DNA from 4 places in the Streptomyces sp. DG2A-72 genome. Region 2 is predicted to be linked to each of the others. Evidence: riboswitches for the same ligand, from Rfam matches in the RefSeq annotation. Region 2 holds a riboswitch; each other region holds the start of a gene.
What was found. Region 2 has a riboswitch for cobalamin ahead of QQY66_RS10300 (cobalamin biosynthesis protein). Riboswitches for the same ligand answer to the same signal wherever they lie in the genome.
Positions count from the first base shown of each region.

Region 1: linked by a shared signal. The riboswitch ahead of metE (5-methyltetrahydropteroyltriglutamate--homocysteine S-methyltransferase) and the one ahead of QQY66_RS10300 (cobalamin biosynthesis protein) in region 2 are both predicted to bind cobalamin.
Region 3: linked by a shared signal. The riboswitch ahead of QQY66_RS32505 (ribonucleoside-diphosphate reductase subunit alpha) and the one ahead of QQY66_RS10300 (cobalamin biosynthesis protein) in region 2 are both predicted to bind cobalamin.
Region 4: linked by a shared signal. The riboswitch ahead of QQY66_RS15325 (iron ABC transporter permease) and the one ahead of QQY66_RS10300 (cobalamin biosynthesis protein) in region 2 are both predicted to bind cobalamin.

Region 1 covers NZ_JASTLC010000001.1:8,428,541-8,433,087, reverse strand. The annotation lists partial or broken gene QQY66_RS40035 (SpoIIE family protein phosphatase) at 1-1,214, shown strand, start outside; cobalamin riboswitch at 1,213-1,437, shown strand; gene metE (5-methyltetrahydropteroyltriglutamate--homocysteine S-methyltransferase) at 1,588-3,906, shown strand; gene QQY66_RS40025 (GTP-binding protein) at 4,029-4,547, shown strand, end outside.
Region 2 covers NZ_JASTLC010000001.1:2,146,204-2,150,750, forward strand. The annotation lists gene QQY66_RS10285 (lysozyme) at 1-340, shown strand, start outside; gene QQY66_RS10290 (inorganic phosphate transporter) at 485-1,729, shown strand; gene QQY66_RS10295 (hypothetical protein) at 1,767-1,988, shown strand; cobalamin riboswitch at 2,107-2,239, shown strand; gene QQY66_RS10300 (cobalamin biosynthesis protein) at 2,341-3,282, shown strand; gene QQY66_RS10305 (cobyric acid synthase) at 3,279-4,547, shown strand, end outside.
Region 3 covers NZ_JASTLC010000001.1:6,827,569-6,832,115, reverse strand. The annotation lists gene QQY66_RS32520 (DUF3311 domain-containing protein) at 6-260, shown strand; gene mctP (monocarboxylate uptake permease MctP) at 257-1,888, shown strand; gene QQY66_RS32510 (GNAT family N-acetyltransferase) at 1,963-2,463, shown strand; cobalamin riboswitch at 2,506-2,679, shown strand; gene QQY66_RS32505 (ribonucleoside-diphosphate reductase subunit alpha) at 2,778-4,547, shown strand, end outside.
Region 4 covers NZ_JASTLC010000001.1:3,198,469-3,203,015, reverse strand. The annotation lists gene QQY66_RS15335 (ABC transporter substrate-binding protein) at 1-188, opposite strand, end outside; gene QQY66_RS15330 (ABC transporter ATP-binding protein) at 201-968, opposite strand; gene QQY66_RS15325 (iron ABC transporter permease) at 970-2,010, opposite strand; cobalamin riboswitch at 2,110-2,259, opposite strand; partial or broken gene QQY66_RS15320 (DNA-binding protein) at 2,278-2,397, shown strand; gene QQY66_RS15315 (DUF397 domain-containing protein) at 2,495-2,770, opposite strand; gene QQY66_RS15310 (helix-turn-helix transcriptional regulator) at 2,752-3,585, opposite strand; gene QQY66_RS15305 (hypothetical protein) at 3,702-3,908, shown strand; gene QQY66_RS15300 (hypothetical protein) at 3,905-4,120, shown strand; gene QQY66_RS50385 (hypothetical protein) at 4,149-4,280, shown strand; gene recO (DNA repair protein RecO) at 4,277-4,547, shown strand, end outside.

The DNA of each region.
Region 1 (4,547 bases), 6.3 Mb from region 2:
CATCCGCGGACTCGACCGGCCCGACTTCACCGGCGACGATCTGCTGGTGGCCTCCCAGCTCGCCACCCACACCGCCCTCGGGCTGGACAAGGCGATGCTGTACGAGCGCGAGGCATCCGTCGCGGACACGTTGCAGCGCACGATGCTCCCGCCCTCGCTGCCGGAGCCGCCCGGTGTCCGGCTGGCCAGCCGCTATCTGCCGGCCTCGCGGACCGCGCAGGTCGGCGGGGACTGGTACGACGCGATCCCCGCTGCCCGGCAACCGCGTGGCCCTGGTGATCGGCGATGTGATGGGCCACTCCATGACCTCGGCCGCGATCATGGGCCAGCTGCGGACCAGCGTCCAGGCCCTGGCCGGGCTCGACCTGCCCCCGGACGAGGTGCTGCACCACCTCGACGAGCAGGCGGGACGGCTGGGCAGCGAACACACCGCGACCTGCCTGTACGCCTTGTACAACCCCGTACTGCACCGGCTGATCGTGTCCAGCGCCGGCCATCTGCCGCCGGTGCTGCTGCGTCCCGACGGCAGCGTGGAGGTGCTGGACGTCCCGCCCGGAGCGCCGATCGGTGTCGGCAGCGGCGGATTCGAGTCCGTCGAGACCCACGCGCCGACCGGGGCGACGCTGCTGCTGTACACCGACGGCCTGGTCGAGTCCCGCGACTCGGACGTGCTGACCGGGGTGGAGCGGCTGTGCGCCCGGCTGCGCGCGACCGGCCCGGGATCCGCGCCGCCGACGCTGGAAGACCTGTGCGACCAGGCGCTCGGCCCTCTGGACGCCGGTGACCGGGACGACGACATCGCGCTGCTCGCGGCCCGGTTCGAGGGCATCCTGCCGGAGACCGTCGCCTACTGGTACATGGCTCCGCGCCCGCAGACCGCGCGGCAGGCCCGTCGGCTGACCCGCAGGACGCTGCACGGCTGGGGCCTCGACGACCTGCTGGAGTCCACCGAGCTGATGGTCAGCGAGGTGGTGGCCAACGCCGTGCGCTTCGCCTCCCGGCCGATCACCCTGCGGCTCCTCTGCACGGACGTGCTGCGCTGCGAGGTGGGCGACGACTCGCCCGTGGTGCCGAGGATGCGGCACGCCCGGCTGAGCGACGAGGGCGGGCGCGGGCTGTTCCTGGTCGACCAGCTGGCAGAGCGCTGGGGGGCAACTCGGGTGAGCACGGGCAAGGTTGTGTGGTTCGAGCAGCCGCTGCCTCCCGCGGGTTAAGCTGGCCGACGCAGCTGGTTCGCCCCGCCTGCCAGGCGGGATGCGTCGCAAGAGGGAACCCGGTGAAAATCCGGGACTGCCCCGCAGCGGTGAACGGGAACGACCGCCGTCATACGCACTGGGTCCATGAATCGGGCCTGGGAAGCGACGGCCAGTAGATGTCTCGTACGACGACGAGACGTGCCCGTGAGTCCGAAGACCTGCCAACTGCCCGTGTGCGAACCACTCGTGCGCGGACATCCCGGTGACCTCGAGGGCGGGTCGGCGTACCACCGAGCGGACGGCCAGTGGCCGTTGCCGTCCGGTTGGTCACCCTTCGCGTTCTCGTCCCGTCTCCGGGATCTCAGGGATTCATCTCGCGAAGGAGATCTCCGTGACAAGCAAGCCCGCAGCCGCGGCAGCACGGGCCACCGTGTACGGCTACCCCCGCCAGGGACAGCACCGGGAACTGAAGAAGGCGATCGAGGGCTACTGGAAGGGCCGCGTCACCGCCGACGCCCTCCGCGCCACCGCCGCCGAACTGCGCCGCGGCAACTGGCGGCAACTGTCCGGCGCCGGCATCCACGAGGTACCGACCGGTGACTTCTCGTACTACGACCACGTCCTCGACACCACCGTCATGGTCGGCGCGATCCCCGAGCGGCACCGGGCCGCCGTCGAAGCGGACGCCCTGGACGGCTACTTCGCCATGGCGCGCGGCACCCAGGACGTGGCGCCGCTGGAGATGACGAAGTGGTTCGACACCAACTACCACTATCTGGTGCCGGAGTTGGGCCCGGACATGGTGTTCACGGCGGACTCCGCCAAGCAGGTCGCCGAGTTGAAGGAAGCCCTCACCCTGGGCCTGACAGCGCGACCGGTCCTGGTCGGCCCCGTCACCTACCTCCTGCTCGCCAAGCCCGCCCCCGGCGTGGCCGCCGGCTTCGACCCGATCACCCTCCTCGACCGGCTGCTGCCGGTGTACGCCGAGGTCCTCGCCGACCTGCGCGCCGCCGGCGCCGAGTGGGTGCAGCTGGACGAGCCCGCCCTCGTCCAGGATCGCACCCCGGCCGAACTGAACGCCGCCGAGCGGGCGTACCGAGGGCTGGGCGCCCTCACCGACCGGCCGAGGCTGCTGGTCGCCTCGTACTTCGACCGGCTCGGCGATGCGCTGCCGGTACTGGCCAAGGCCCCGGTCGACGGACTCGCGCTGGACTTCACCGAGGCCGCCGCCGCCAACCTGGACGCCCTCGCCGCGGTCGGCGGGCTGCCCGGCAAGCGGCTGGTCGCGGGTGTCGTCAACGGCCGCAACATCTGGGCCAACGACCTGTCGGCGTCGCTCACCACGCTCGGCACCCTGCTGGGTCTGGCCGACCGGGTCGACGTCGCGGCCTCCTGCTCCCTGCTGCACGTCCCCCTCGACACGGCGGCCGAGCGGGACATCGAGCCGCAGATCCTGCGCTGGCTCGCCTTCGCCCGGCAGAAGACCGCCGAGATCGTCACCCTCGCCAAGGGCCTCGCCCACGGCACCGACGCGATCACCGCCGAACTCGCCGCCAACCGCGCCGACCTGGCCTCCCGCACCAACTCCCCCATCAGCCGCGACCCGGCCGTACGGAACCGCGCCCCGGCCGTCACCGCGGCCGACGCCCGCCGCTGCCAGCCGTACGCCGAGCGGGCCGCCGCCCAGCGGGCCCACCTCGGCCTGCCGCCGCTGCCGACCACCACCATCGGCTCGTTCCCGCAGACCGGCGAACTGCGCGCGGCGCGCGCGCACTTGAAGGCGGGCCGGATCGACACGGCCGACTACGAGGAGCGGATCAGGACGGAGATCCAGGAGGTGATCTCCTTCCAGGAGAAGACCGGGCTTGACGTTCTGGTGCACGGCGAGCCCGAACGGGGCGACATGGTCCAGTACTTCGCCGAACAGCTCACCGGCTGCCTCGCCACCCAGCACGGCTGGGTCCAGTCCTACGGCACCCGCTACGTCCGCCCGCCGATCCTGGCCGGCGACATCTCCCGCCCCGAGCCGATGACGGTGCGCTGGACGACGTACGCCCAGTCCCTCACCTCGCGCCCCGTCAAGGGCATGCTCACCGGTCCGGTCACCATGCTCGCCTGGTCCTTCGTCCGCGACGACCAGCCGATCGACGAGACAGCCCGGCAGGTCGCCCTGGCTCTCCGCGACGAGGTGAACGACCTTGAGGCGGCGGGCACTTCGGTGATCCAGGTCGACGAACCGGCCCTGCGCGAGACGCTGCCGATGCGCGCCGCCGACCACCCCGCCTACCTGGCCTGGGCCACGGAGGCGTTCCGTCTGACGACGAGCGGCGTGCGCCCGGACACGCAGATCCACACCCACATGTGCTACGCCGAGTTCGGCGACATCGTCCAGGCCATCGACGACCTCGACGCGGACGTCATCAGCCTGGAGGCGGCCCGCTCCCATATGCAGGTCGCCCGCGAACTCGCCGGCCACGGCTATCCGCGCGAGGCCGGACCCGGCGTGTACGACATCCACTCCCCGCGCGTGCCGAGCGCCGAGGAAGCGGCCGAACTCCTGCGCACCGCCCTGAAGGCGATCCCCGCCGACCGGCTGTGGGTCAATCCCGACTGCGGCCTGAAGACCCGAGCCTGGCCGGAGACCCGTTCCTCACTGGAGAACCTGGTCACCGCGGCCCGCACGGTCCGCGCCGAACTGCCCACGCCCTGACCACCTGCCTCCCACCGGCCGGGGCCGCCCCGCGCGCCCCGGCCGGGTCCGGCGAACCGGCCGTAGTAATGGAATCCATTTTCATGTAGCGTGACGGTGCTCGCCCACCCAGGAGATCCGCCATGCCTTCCCTTGCGCCGTCCGACCGTCTGCCCGTCACCGTGCTGTCCGGGTTCCTGGGAGCGGGCAAGACCACGCTGCTCAACCATGTCCTCGGCAACCGTGAGGGCCTGCGGGTCGCGGTCATCGTCAACGACATGAGCGAGATCAACATCGACGCCGCGCTGGTCCGCGGCGGCGAGGCCGCTCTGTCGCGGACCGAGGAACGCCTGGTCGAGATGACCAACGGGTGCATCTGCTGCACTCTGCGCGACGATCTGCTGGAGGAGGTCGACCGGCTGGCCCGCGAGGGCCGCTTCGACTACCTCCTCATCGAGTCGTCCGGCATCTCGGAGCCGATGCCGGTCGCGGCCACCTTCGCCTTCGCCCGCGACGACGGCGCCACCCTCGGCGACCTGGCCCGACTGGACACCATGGTCACGGTCGTGGACGCCGCGAACTTCCTGCCCGAACTGGCGGGCGGCGACGAGCTGGTGGAGCGGGGGCTCGACCAGTACGAGGACGACGAGCGCACCGTCAGC
Region 2 (4,547 bases):
CCCGTACGACAAGCGGCACAAGTGCTACAACATGAGCAACTCCAGGATGGTCGTCTGGATCAAGTCGTTCAGCAACGAGGTCAAGCGGCTCACCGGACGCCGCCCCGTGATCTACACGACCGCTCACTGGTGGAACGCGTGCACGGGCAGCAGCCGGGCCTTCGCCTCGGACCATGCGCTGTGGGTCGCCCGCTACAACTCCTCGACGGCGGGAACGCTGCCGGCGGGCTGGGGGGCCTGGACGTTCTGGCAGTACGACAACAGCGGCAGCCTGCCGGGTGACCAGAATCTCTTCAATGGGTCCCTGTCCCAGCTGAAGAAGTTTGCCCGAGGCTCCTAACCCTTGGGCCGTCTGGGCCGCGCGGGTTCGACGGTGCGACAACCGTCACGCCAGGACACCGTGCGGCCCTGCCCAGTTCATCTTCCGTTCACTCAGGTTACCTACGTTCAACCGGCCAACGACCTCGAACGATTGCCTGGGTAAATGGAAAGCTTCTCGCTGATCCTCGCGATTGTGGTGATCACCGCTCTCGCGTTTGATTTCACGAACGGTTTCCACGACACCGCCAACGCGATGGCCACGACCATCTCGACCGGTGCGCTCAGACCCAAGGTCGCGGTGGCGATGTCCGCCGTCCTCAACCTCGTCGGCGCCTTCCTCTCGGTGGAGGTCGCCAACACCATCTCCAAGGGTCTCGTCGACGAGACCGGCATACGTCCCGAGGTCATCTTCGCCGCCCTGGTCGGCGCGATTCTCTGGAACCTGCTGACCTGGCTGGTCGGTCTCCCGTCCAGTTCCTCGCACGCGCTCATGGGCGGTCTGATCGGCGCCACCATCGCCTCGGCCGGCGTCGGCGCGGTCCACGGCGACGTGCTCGTCACCAAGGTGCTGATCCCGGCGATCGCCGCCCCGCTCGTCGCGGGCATCGCCGCACTGCTCGCCACCCGCCTGTCGTATTCCCTGGGCTCCCTCGGCAAGGACGCCGACGGCAAGGCCGCCGCGAAGGGCTACCGCGCCGGGCAGATCGCCTCCGCCGGTCTGGTCTCGCTGGCCCACGGCACCAATGACGCGCAGAAGACGATGGGCATCATCACCCTCGCCCTGGTCACCGGCGGCGCGATCGCCCCCGGCTCGAACCCTCCCACCTGGGTGATCCTCTCCGCGGGCGTGGCCATCGCACTCGGCACCTACCTCGGCGGCTGGCGCATCATCCGCACCATGGGCAAGGGCCTGACCGACCTCCAGCCGCAGCAGGGCTTCGCCGCCCAGACCAGCGCGGCCACGGTCATCCTGGCCTCCTCCCACCTCGGCTTCTCCCTCTCCACCACGCACTCCGTCTCCGGCGCGGTGATGGGCGCGGGCCTCGGCCGCAAGGGTGGCGTCGTCCGCTGGTCCACGGCCACCCGGATGTTCGTCGCCTGGGGCCTGACGCTGCCGGCGGCGGCGCTGGTCGGCGCGATCGCGGAGTACGTGACGGGCTTCGGCAGCTGGGGCACCGCCCTGGTCGCCGTCTTCCTGATCGCCTCCAGCGCCGCGATCTGGCAGCGCTCCCGCCGCGAGGTCGTCGACCACACGAACGTCAACGACACGACGGAGGAACCGGCCGGCGTCGTGACGACGGCGATCGCCGCGGTGACCCCGCCGCCCGCGGGCACCGCGACCGACGAGCTGACGGCCACGATCCCCGCCCCGGCCTCCGAACCGGCGCCTTCGCAGGCCAAGGTCTGACCCCCACCCGGTTTCCCCAGAAAGCGAAAGCAGCAACATGAAGATCGACTGGGCGGCCCTCGGCTCCGTCTTCGGCGTCAGCCTCGTGGTCACCGTGGCCCTCGTGTCCCTGTTCACCCTCGGCGTCGCAGGCCTCTCCCGCCGCGAACGCGCCGTGTCCCAGGGCGACTCCGCCGCGCTCGCGGTCACCGGCGCGTACACCTGCTTCGCGGCCTGCGCGGCGGCGGTGGGCTACGGGATCTATCTGATCGTCGCGTGACACGCGGAGCGTGAAAGCACCCGGGGTGCGGGACGGACCACCGTCCCGCGCCCCACGCGTGTGTGGGCCTCAGCACACTCTCCCGCCGCAGGTCAACGGCAAGTTGACGGCCCTTCCAACCCCATGGTGGACTGCCGGGGCCATGTACGGCGGCAGAAGAGGAAGCCGGTGTGAGTCCGGCGCGGTCCCGCCACTGTCACCGGGGTAGAAAGCCCCGGGAGCCAGGAACTCTCGCCGCCGGTCTCGTCGAACCAGGGCGTGGACACCCTGAGTGAGGACATATCGCGATGCTCGGCTGCCGTTCGAGGTGCAGTACCAGGTCTCTGTCTGACCCCGCGGTCGGCTGAGCTCCATGCGTGCCGATCGCGTCTTCGCGTACGGCGCCGCCGCCGGACTCCTCGGCGACCTGCTGCTCGGCGATCCGCGCCGGGGGCATCCGGTCGCCGCGTTCGGGCGGGCCGCCGGGGCCGTGGAAAAGGTGTTGTGGCGCGACCATCGCGGGTGGGGCGCGCTGCACACCGCCGTCTGCGCCGGTGGCGCCGTGGCCGTCGGGGCGCTCGCCGCCCGTGTCGTACGTACGTCTCCCGCCGCCTCCGTCGCCCTGACCGGCACGGCCACCTGGGCGGTCGTCGGGGGGACTTCGCTCGCCCGGGAGGCCCGGGGCATCGGGCGTGCCCTGGATGCGGGGGACGTCGAGGGGGCGCGGGCACGGCTGCCGCATCTGTGCGGGCGGGATCCGCAGGCGCTCGATGCGGACGGGATCGCTCGGGCCGTTGTGGAGTCCGTCGCCGAGAACACCTCCGATGCCGTCGTGGGGGCGCTGGTGTGGGGCGCTGTGGGGGGCGTTCCCGGGCTCGTCGGGTTCCGGGCCGTGAACACGCTCGACGCCATGGTGGGGCACAGATCGCCCAAGTACCGGCGGTACGGCTGGGCTTCGGCGCGGCTCGACGACGTGGCGGGGTGGCCGGGATCGCGGCTGACCGCCGTACTCGCCGCCGTCGCCGGCGGTGACCCCCGCGGGGCCGTACGAGCCTGGCGCGCCGATGCCGCCAAGCACCCGAGCCCCAACGCCGGGCCCGTGGAGGCCTCGTTCGCGGGGGCGCTGGGCGTGCGGCTGGGCGGGACGCTGTCGTACGGCGGACGGGTCGAGCACCGGCCCGTGCTGAACGGGGCCGGGCGGACCGTCGGTACGCAGGACATCGAAGCGGCCGTACGACTGTCCAGGCGCGTCGGCTGGCTCGCGCTCGGCGTCTGTGTCGCCGCGCGCCGCATCGTGAAGGGGCGTACCTCATGACAGGCGGTGGTCTCCTCGTCGCCGGCACCACCTCCGACGCCGGCAAGAGCGTCGTCACCGCCGGGATCTGCCGGTGGCTGGTGCGGCAGGGCGTCAAGGTCGCGCCGTTCAAGGCGCAGAACATGTCCCTCAATTCGTTCGTGACCCGGGAAGGCGCGGAGATCGGGCGGGCGCAGGCCATGCAGGCGCAGGCCTGTCGCGTCGAGCCGACCGCGCTGATGAATCCCGTGCTGCTCAAGCCGGGTGGCGAGCAGAGCAGTCAGGTCGTGCTCATGGGGAAGCCCGTGGGGGAGCTGAGTGCTCGGGGGTATCACGGGGGGCGGCAGGAGCGGCTGCTCGGGACCGTGCTCGACTGTCTTGCCGAGTTGCGGGGCACGTATGACGCGGTGATCTGCGAGGGGGCCGGCTCTCCGGCCGAGATCAATCTGCGGCGGACCGACATCGTCAACATGGGCATCGCCCGCAATGCCGGGCTGCCGGTGCTCGTCGTCGGCGACATCGACCGCGGCGGCGTCTTCGCCTCCTTCTTCGGCACGGTGGCGCTGCTGTCCCCCGAGGACCAGGCACTCGTCGCCGGGTTTCTCGTCAACAAGTTCCGCGGCGACGTCTCGCTGCTCGAACCCGGGCTCGACATGCTGCACGACCTCACGGGGCGGCGGACGTACGGCGTCCTGCCCTTCCGGCACGGGCTCGGCATCGACGAGGAGGACGGGCTGCGGGTGTCCCTGCGGGGGACGGTCCGGGAATCGCAGGTCTCCTCCCCCGTCGGCGAGGACGTGCTGCGGGTCGCCGTCTGCGCCGTCCCGCTCATGTCCAACTTCACCGACGTCGACGCCCTCGCCGCCGAACCCGGCGTCGTGGTGCGGTTCGTGGACCGTCCGGAGGAGCTGGCGGACGCGGATCTGGTGGTGATCCCGGGTACTCGGGGAACCGTCCGCGCGCTGGAGTGGCTGCGGGAGCGCGGCCTCGCGGATGCCCTCGTCCGGAGGGCCGCCGAACAGCGGCCCGTCCTCGGTATCTGCGGTGGGTTCCAAGTCCTCGGCGAGCACATCGAGGACGAGGTCGAGAGCCGGCGCGGGCAGGTCGAGGGCCTCGGGGTGCTGCCCGTCCGGGTGCGGTTCGCCCGGGAGAAGACCCTCACCCGGCCTGTCGGCGCGGCTCTCGGCGAGCGCGTCGAGGGGTACGAGATCCATCACGGGGTCGCCGAAGTCTACGGCGGGGAACCCTTCTTGGACGGCTGCCGGGTCGGCCAGACCTGGGGTACG
Region 3 (4,547 bases), 4.7 Mb from region 2:
GCCGGATGTCACAAACATCGGAAGTGAACAGAGGGACGGTGACACCCGCCAGGGTCGTCATCGCTCTCTGCCTATTCGCGCCCTTCGTGGCGATGCTGTGGGTGGGTTCGTACGCGAAGGAGGACCCGGCCTTCATCGGCATCCCGTTCTTCTACTGGTACCAGATGGCCTGGGTGGTCCTCTCCACCGTGCTGACGATGGTCGCGTACAAGCTGTGGCAGCGTGACCAGCAGGCACGCAAGGGGGGTGCCGGAAAGTGAAGGACGGCGTGAACGGCGTCGCACTCGCCGTCTTCATCCTCTTCTTCGTGGCCGTCACGGTCATGGGCTTCTTGGCCTCGCGCTGGCGCAGGGCCGAGAACGAGCAGACCCTGGACGAATGGGGCCTGGGCGGGCGCTCGTTCGGCACCTGGATCACCTGGTTCCTGCTCGGCGGCGACCTGTACACGGCGTACACCTTCGTCGCCGTACCGGCGGCGATCTACGCGGCGGGCGCGGCCGGCTTCTTCGCGGTGCCCTACACGATCCTCATCTACCCGATGATGTTCGTCTTCCTGCCGCGGCTGTGGTCGGTCTCGCACAAGCACGGCTACGTCACCACGTCGGACTTCGTCCGGGGCCGCTTCGACTCCAAGGGGCTGTCGCTGGCGGTCGCCGTCACCGGCATCCTCGCCACGATGCCGTACATCGCGCTCCAACTGGTCGGCATCCAGGCCGTGCTGGACGTGATGGGCGTCGGCGGCGGCGAGGACACCAACTGGTTCATCAAGGACCTGCCGCTGCTGATCGCCTTCGGCGTGCTGGCCGCGTACACGTACTCCTCGGGTCTGCGGGCCCCGGCGCTGATCGCGTTCGTGAAGGACACGCTGATCTACATCGTCATCGCGGTCGCGATCATCTACATCCCGATCAAGCTGGGCGGGTTCGACGACATCTTCGCCAAGGCGAGCGCCGCGTTCAGCCAGACCAACCCGGCGACGGGCGCGCCACGCGGCGCGATGGTCCCGGGTGACGCCGGCCAGTGGACATACGCGACCCTGGCCCTCGGCTCGGCGCTCGCGCTGTTCATGTACCCGCACTCGGTGACGGCCGTGCTCTCCAGCCGCAGCCGTGACGTCATCCGCCGCAACTCCACGATCCTGCCGCTGTACTCGCTGATGCTGGGCCTGCTCGGTCTGCTGGGCTTCATGGCGATCGCCGCCGGAATCAAGGTGGACAACGGCCAGTTGGCGATCCCGCAGCTGTTCGAGACGATGTTCCCCGACTGGTTCGCGGGCGTGGCCTTCGCGGCGATCGGCATCGGCGCGCTGGTGCCGGCGGCGATCATGTCCATCGCGGCGGCCAACCTCTTCACCCGCAACATCTACAAGGACTTCATCAAGCCGGACGCCACGCCGGCGCAGGAGACCAAGGTCTCCAAGCTGGTGTCCCTGCTCGTGAAGGTGGGCGCGCTGGTCTTCGTCCTGACCATGGACAAGACGGTCGCGATCAACTTCCAGCTCCTCGGCGGCATCTGGATCCTCCAGACCTTCCCGGCCCTCGTCGGCGGCCTCTTCACTCGCTGGTTCCACCGCTGGGCCCTGCTCGCCGGCTGGGCGGTCGGCATGATCTACGGCACAGTCGCCGCGTACGGCGTCGCCTCCCCGACCCAGAAGCACTTCGGCGGCTCCTCCAAGGAGATCCCCGGCATCGGCGAGATCGGCTACATCGGCCTGACGGCGTTCATCCTGAACCTGGTGGTGACGGTCGTCCTCACCTTCGTACTGAAGGCGATGAAGGCCCCCGAGGGCGTGGACGAGACAAGCCCGGAGGACTACACGGGCGAGGCGGCGAGAGACCCGGAAGTCAAGACGGAGCTGCCCCCGGCGACTGCCGGCGCGGCTCACTGACCTGTACGTCAGGGCACGGGCCGTCGGGGAAATCCGGCGGCCCGTTGTCGTACCTGTCCGGCACACTCACCTGCATGGACATAGTGATCCGGCCCGTAGAACCCACCGAATACGACACCCTCGGCGAGATCACCGCCCAGGCCTACCTCCAGGACGACCTCCTGACGTTCGGCGAGAGCGACTGGTACCTCGGTGAGCTGAAGGACGTGGCCAAGCGGGCGGCAGCGGCCGACGTCCTCGTGGCCACACAGGGCGACCAACTCCTCGGCGGCGTCACCTTCGTCCCCTCCCCCGGCCCCATGGCCGACCTCGCCCGCCCGGGAGAGGCGGAGATCCGCATGCTCGCCGTAGCCCGGGCGGCCCGCGGCAGAGGCGCCGGAGAAGCCCTCGTACGAGCCTGCGTCGACCGGGCGAGAACCGCGGAGCGCACCGCCGTCGTCCTGTCGACCCAGCGCACCATGCACGCCGCCCACCGCATCTACGAGCGCCTCGGCTTCACCCGTGCCCCCGAGCGCGACTGGAACCCGATCCCGGGCGCCGAGTTCACTCTCCTCACTTATGAATTGACGCTCTGAAGTCACCGCGACACAACATCTAGGGGTGTCACCGGAACCCGGCACAAGATGTATGCTCATGCTCGCTGTCGCCGCAGGGGAATCCGGTGCGAATCCGGAACTGTCCCGCAACGGTGTACTTGTGCGTGTCTGTTCCCAGAAGCGGCGTGCACAGGATTCAGTCCGAGGACCTGTCGACAGCGCGCCCGGCCACCCGGCCGGTGCGCCCGATGTCCGGGCCTCGTGGAATGGGCCGGTGGGCGCGACGCCGTGTGCGCTCGTGTGCTGCCCCCTGCCCTCCGCAAGGCCCCGTGCCGAGCGAGGGAGAGCCCCACGTGACCATCGCGCCAGCCGAACCGGCCTCAGCGATCCAGGAGACCGACGGTCCAGGAACCGCACTGCTGCGGACCCTGACCGAGCTGACCGCCGACCTCCCCGACGCCGACCCCGGCCGGGTCGCCGCCGCCGCGCTGCGCGGCAAGTCGGCCCGGGCGGACGAGTCGGAGTTGCGCGAGCTGGCCACCGAGGCCGCGGCCGGCCTCATCTCGGAGGACCCCGCGTACTCCCGGTTGGCCGCCCGTCTCCTGACGATCAGCATCGCCGCCGAAGCAGCCTCGCAGGGCGTCACGTCGTTCTCCGAGTCGGTCGCCGTCGGCCACCGCGAGGGCCTCATCGCCGACCGCACCGCCGAGTTCGTACGGCTGCACACGGACCGCCTGGACCACCTGATCGACCGTGCGGCCAACGACCGCTTCGGCTACTTCGGCCTGCGCACCCTGCACAGCCGCTACCTCCTCCGGCATCCCCTCACCCGCAAGGTGATCGAGACGCCCCAGCACTTCATGCTGCGCGTCGCCGCCGGTCTCGCCGAGGACGACACCGCGAGGTCCGTCGACGAAGTCGCCGCTCTCTACGGGCTGATGAGCCGCCTCGACTACCTCCCCTCCTCCCCCACCCTCTTCAACTCCGGCACCCGGCACCCCCAGATGTCGTCCTGCTACCTCCTCGACTCCCCCAAGGACGAGCTGGACTCCATCTACGACCGCTACCACCAGGTGGCCCGCCTCTCGAAGCACGCGGGCGGCATCGGCATCGCCTACTCCCGCATCCGCTCCCGCGGTTCACTGATCCGCGGCACGAACGGGCACTCCAACGGCATCGTCCCGTTCCTGAAGACCCTGGACGCCTCGGTCGCCGCCGTGAACCAGGGCGGCCGGCGCAAGGGCGCGGCGGCGGTGTACCTGGAGACCTGGCACTCCGACATCGAGGAGTTCCTGGAGCTGCGCGACAACACCGGTGAGGACGCCCGCCGTACGCACAATCTGAACCTCGCGCACTGGGTCCCGGACGAGTTCATGCGCCGGGTGAACGCGGACGGGGTGTGGTCCCTCTTCTCCCCCGCCGATGTGCCCGAACTGGTCGACCTGTGGGGCGAGGAGTTCGACGCCGCCTATCGGAAGGCGGAGGCCGCGGGGCTCGCGCGCAAGACCATCCCCGCCCGTGACCTGTACGGCCGCATGATGCGTACCCTCGCGCAGACCGGCAACGGCTGGATGACCTTCAAGGACGCCGCCAACCGCACCGCCAACCAGACCGCCGAGCCGGGCCATGTCGTCCACTCCTCCAACCTCTGCACGGAGATCCTGGAGGTCACGGACGACGGCGAGACGGCGGTGTGCAACCTGGGGTCGGTCAACCTCGGCGCGTTCGTGAACGACGGGGACATCGACTGGGAGCGGCTGGACGAGGCGGTCCGCACCGCCGTCACCTTCCTGGACCGCGTCGTCGACATCAACTTCTACCCGACCGAGCAGGCGGGCCGCTCCAACGCCAAGTGGCGCCCCGTCGGACTCGGCGCGATGGGCCTGCAGGACGTCTTCTTCAAGCTGCGCCTGCCCTTCGACTCACCCGAGGCCAAGGCCCTCTCCACCCGCATCGCCGAGCGCATCATGCTGGCTTCGTACGAGGCCTCCGCCGACCTCGCCGAGCGCAACGGGCCCCTCCCCGCCTGGCAGAAGACCCGTACCGCCAAGGGTGTCCTGCACCCCGACCACTACGACGTCGAGCTCACCTGGCCCGAGCGCTGGGCGGCCCTGCGGGAACGC
Region 4 (4,547 bases), 1.1 Mb from region 2:
AGCTCGGTGATCCCGACATCGTTGGTGACGACCCGCTCCGGGACCTTGTCGTACGTCACCTTGTGCCCGCAGTTGGTGAGGGTGACGGACGACGCGGCCTTCGAGTCCGGCGAGGGCGCGACCTCGGCACCGCAGCCCGCGCTGAGCACGGCCAGGCAGACGGCGACGGCGACAACTGGCATACGCATGCAGGGAGTTCCTTAATCCGGCGGCGGGAGAAGGTCGAAGAGCAACTGCACGGCGCCCGTCTCCGGATGCCGTACGGGATGGGCGCGTACGCCGAACACCTCGGCGAGCAGGGCGGGTCGGAGTACGTCATGTGGCACGCCGGACGCGACGATCCGACCGTCCTGAATCACGTACAGCAGATCGCAGTGTGCGGCGGCGAGGTTGAGGTCGTGCAGCGCGGCGAGCGCGGTCAGGCCGCTCGCCCGGACCAGGGACAGCACCTCCAACTGGTGTGCGATGTCGAGGTGGTTGGTGGGTTCGTCGAGGACGAGGACACGGGGCTGCTGGGCGAGGGCCCGGGCGATGAGGACGCGCTGCTTCTCACCGCCGGAGAGGGACAGGAACCCGCGGCCGGCGAGCTGGGTGACCCCGGTCAGATCCATGGCCTCGGCGCAGATGGTCCGGTCGTCGGCGGCCGTCCGTCCGTGATGCGGCAGCCGTCCCATCCCGACGACCTCGGCGACGGTGAAGTCGAACTCGGACGACGACTCCTGCGGCAGCGCGGCCAGCACCCGCGCGACGGCCCGCGGATTCATCGCGTGCACGTCGTCACCGTCGAGCCGCACGGCACCGCCGCTCGGCCGCAGGGCCCGGTACACGCACCGCAACAGGGTCGACTTTCCACTCCCGTTGGGCCCGACGAGCCCCACGAACGCCCCGCTGTCCACGCTGAGCCGCAGATCGTCGACCAGCCGGACCGCACCGGCGGCGACGGACACGTCCTCGACGTCGAGCCGCATCTCAACGACCTCCGAATGCGTAGCCGCCACGCCGCATCAGCAGCAGGAAGGCGGGCACCCCGACGACGGCGGTGATGACCCCGACCGGCAGTTCGGCCGGGGCGAGCAACAACCGCGACAGCACATCCGCCCAAACGAGCAGGACGGCCCCGGCGAGGGGAGCCACGACCAGCACGCGCCGGTGATCGGCACCGACGAGCATCCGTACGACGTGCGGCACCATCAGACCGACGAACCCGATGGCCCCGCTGACGGCGACGACGGTCCCGGTCACGGCGGCGGTGACGAGGAACAACTCCCGCCGCAGCCGGGCCGGTTGTACACCGAGCGCCGTGGCGGTCTCGTCGCCCATGGCCAGGGCGTTCAGCGACTCCGCGCGGCGGGCAAGCCATGCCCACCCGGCCGCTACGGTCACGGCGGCGATCGGCACCTTCTCCCAGGTCGCCCCGCCCAGACTCCCGAGCAGCCACATCATCGCGGACCTGGCGGCCTCGCCGCGGGCGGCGCCGAAGACCATCACCGTGGTCACGGCCTCGAAGCCGTACGCCAGAGCCGTCCCGGTCAGGATCAGCCGCAGCGGGGTGAGCCCGTGCGTTCCGGACCGGGCAACGGCGTACACGATCGCCATGGCGGCGAGCGCGGACCCGAATGCGGATATGGACAGAGCCCACATCCCGAGCCCCGCGAAGGCACCCAGCAGGATGACGGCATTGGCCCCCACAGCGGCACCGGACGAAATCCCCAGCACGAACGGATCCGCAAGGGCGTTACGCACCATGGCCTGCACGGCGACCCCGACGGCGGCGAGCCCGGCCCCGACGACGGCGGCGAGGACGACGCGGGGCAGCCGGATCTCCCAGACGATGGTGTACGCGGCGACGTCATCGGCGTTGACGGTCCCGCCACCGGTCCCCGCCCACAGGAACCGGAAGACGTCGGCCCAGCCGAGCCCGGCGGCGCCGAGGCCCACCCCGCACAGCAAGGACAGGGCGAGCAGCAGCCCCAGCCCAAGAGCCAGCGGCACGACGGGTATTCGGCGCACGATCGGCGTCCTTCGCCTCGGGCCGCCTGATGAACGAGAGCAAGGAGACGGCCCGCACGGCCGAACCGCGCGATCCCCTTCCCGCAGTCCACGGCGAGCAGTCACAGGGTCACGAACCGCGGGTGATCGGGCTCGCGCGAACCGTCCACCGGGGCCGGCCACGCTTACCGTTGCGGGTCAGCGCCGGACTCTCACCGGACTTCCCCCACGGGACGCGGGGGGAGCGTAGCAAACCGGTCATCGCTCGACCTCGGCGCCCTGCGCCCCCGGAGCGAGGTGCGTGTCCTGTTCATGTTCGACCCGTGGCGTTCGGCGATTCTCTTGGTCGCAGGAGACAACGCCGGGAACTGGAGCGCCTGGTCCGACGAGGCGATTCCGGCACCGTGAGCGGGCAGAAGAGCTGTCGGGTGGTCGCGAAGCCTTTCTCGACGGTGCTCAGCGCATGGTGGCCGAGCGCAAGGTCGGCTGACGCGGGGCGCCGGGGTCACCTCGCCACGGCGCGGATGAACTCCGTCCAGGCAGCCGAGCCGATCAGGAGGACGGGGCCGCCCTCGGGGACTTTGCTGTCACGGACGGGGACGACACCGGGGACTCCGTCGGCTACCTCGACGCAGCTGCCGCCGTTGCCGTCGCTGTACGTGCTTTTGCGCCAGCGGGCGGCGCCGGGGAAATCGTGCGCGACCTCGACGCACTCGCCGCCGTTGTCGTCGCTGTATGTGCTTTTGCGCCAGCGTGCGTTGCTCAGGTCATACTCGCGCATCGTCTGTGATCCTCCGCCACCGATTCGATCAGGGCCAGGGACGCCTCCGGCGGCAGCGCGGCGGCCCTGAGCAGATCGTATGCCCCCTGTACGCGCTTCACTAGGGCCGGATCGTCCAGCAGGTTCCCCGAATACACGGCCTCTGTATAGGCGGTTGGCGGTGCGTCCTCGAACTCCATGAGCTGCACCATCCGGCCCATGAGGGGGTACGCACCAACAGAGGTCGGGAGCACCTGGACCAGGACCTTCCGCTGCCGTACCAGCGCTGCGATGTGGTCCAACTGCTGGGCCATCTCGCCTGCGCTGCCGACCGGAATGCGCAGCACGTGTTCGTGCAGGATCGCCCAATACACGGGCCCTGTAGCGGCGGCCAGGATCTGCGCCCGCTCGATGCGCGCCGCGATCTTCTCCTCAATGTGAGAGTCGGTGGCGAAGGGGTTGCTCGCCAGCGTCACTGCCCGCGTGTACGCGGCGGTCTGCAGGAGGCCCGGCACGAGCGTCGGCGCGAACGTGCAGATCTTCGTCGCCAGACGCTCCAGCTCCGCCGCCCTCGCGAAGTAATCCGCGTACCGCTTGTCGTCAATCAGCTTCCGGCACAACCGCTCGAAAATACCGTCGGTTTGCAGCACCTCATCAATCCGCTGGGCGATATCCAACTGCGGCTTTCGAATCGCCTGCTCGAACTGGCCGATATAGGCGCCCGAGACGAAGACGCGCGCCCCCAACTCGACCTGAGTGAGCCCCCTGTCCTCCCGGTGCCTCTTCAGTTCCGTGCCGAAGAACTCCCATGCCGCCTGACGTGAACCGTTGGCCACAGTTCAACCCCCTTGTGCTGCCCCGAACTTGTAGAGCAGAGACTCCTGCCGAGTGTAGATGTGGTGCGCCACCCTTGAGATGCGAAGCGTAAAACCCGAAAAGGGAGGGGAACCACGTGAAGGCACAGCACTCGGCGCTCTGCGTCGAAGAGGCGGAGGAAGCAGTGAAGGAATTGCGGGCAGCATTGAAAAACGCAGGAATCATTCTGCCGTCCCTGCGGATCGACCCGGCAAGTCTTGCGCGGGAGGCGCCCTGTCCGCTCGTCGAATTGGGCCGCTGTTCCGTCGAGGCCGCGCAGCGACTCACGGCGGTTCTGCGGTGAGGCCGCCGGTCGGGTCGTATGTCGTGGACACCCGCAACGGGAGGCTCGGCATCGTCATGGGGCATGAGGGGCCCTATGTCCAGCTGAGACCGTACGGCGGCGGCAGGGAGTGGGACGCGGAGCCGGGCGCGGTGCGCCGGGCCACCCCGGCCGAGCGGCTCAGCGCGGCGACGGCGTACGCCAATGCCCGCAGTCGGGGTGAGGTCCCTTGAAAGCGGGTGTGACTGCGAGAATGGCCTCATGAGTCTGTTCCGCGACGACGGCATCGTCCTGCGCACCCAGAAGCTGGGCGAGGCGGACCGGATCATGCTGTGCTCGCCCGGGGGGCACTCCCCGGATCCCCGGCCGGAAACCCGCGGGGGTGCGCGATGAGTCTCTTCCGGGACGACGGCATCGTCTTGCGGACGCAAAAGCTCGGGGAAGCCGACCGCATCATCACCCTGCTCACCCGCGGTCACGGGCGGGTACGCGCCGTGGCCCGGGGGGTGCGGCGGACGAAGTCGAAGTTCGGGGCGCGGCTCGAACCCTTCTCCCATGTGGATGTGCAGTTCTTCGCGCGGGGGAGCGAGCTGGTCGGGCGCGGGCTGCCGCTTTGCACGCAGAGTGAGACCATCGCTCCGTACGGTGGCGGGATCGTGA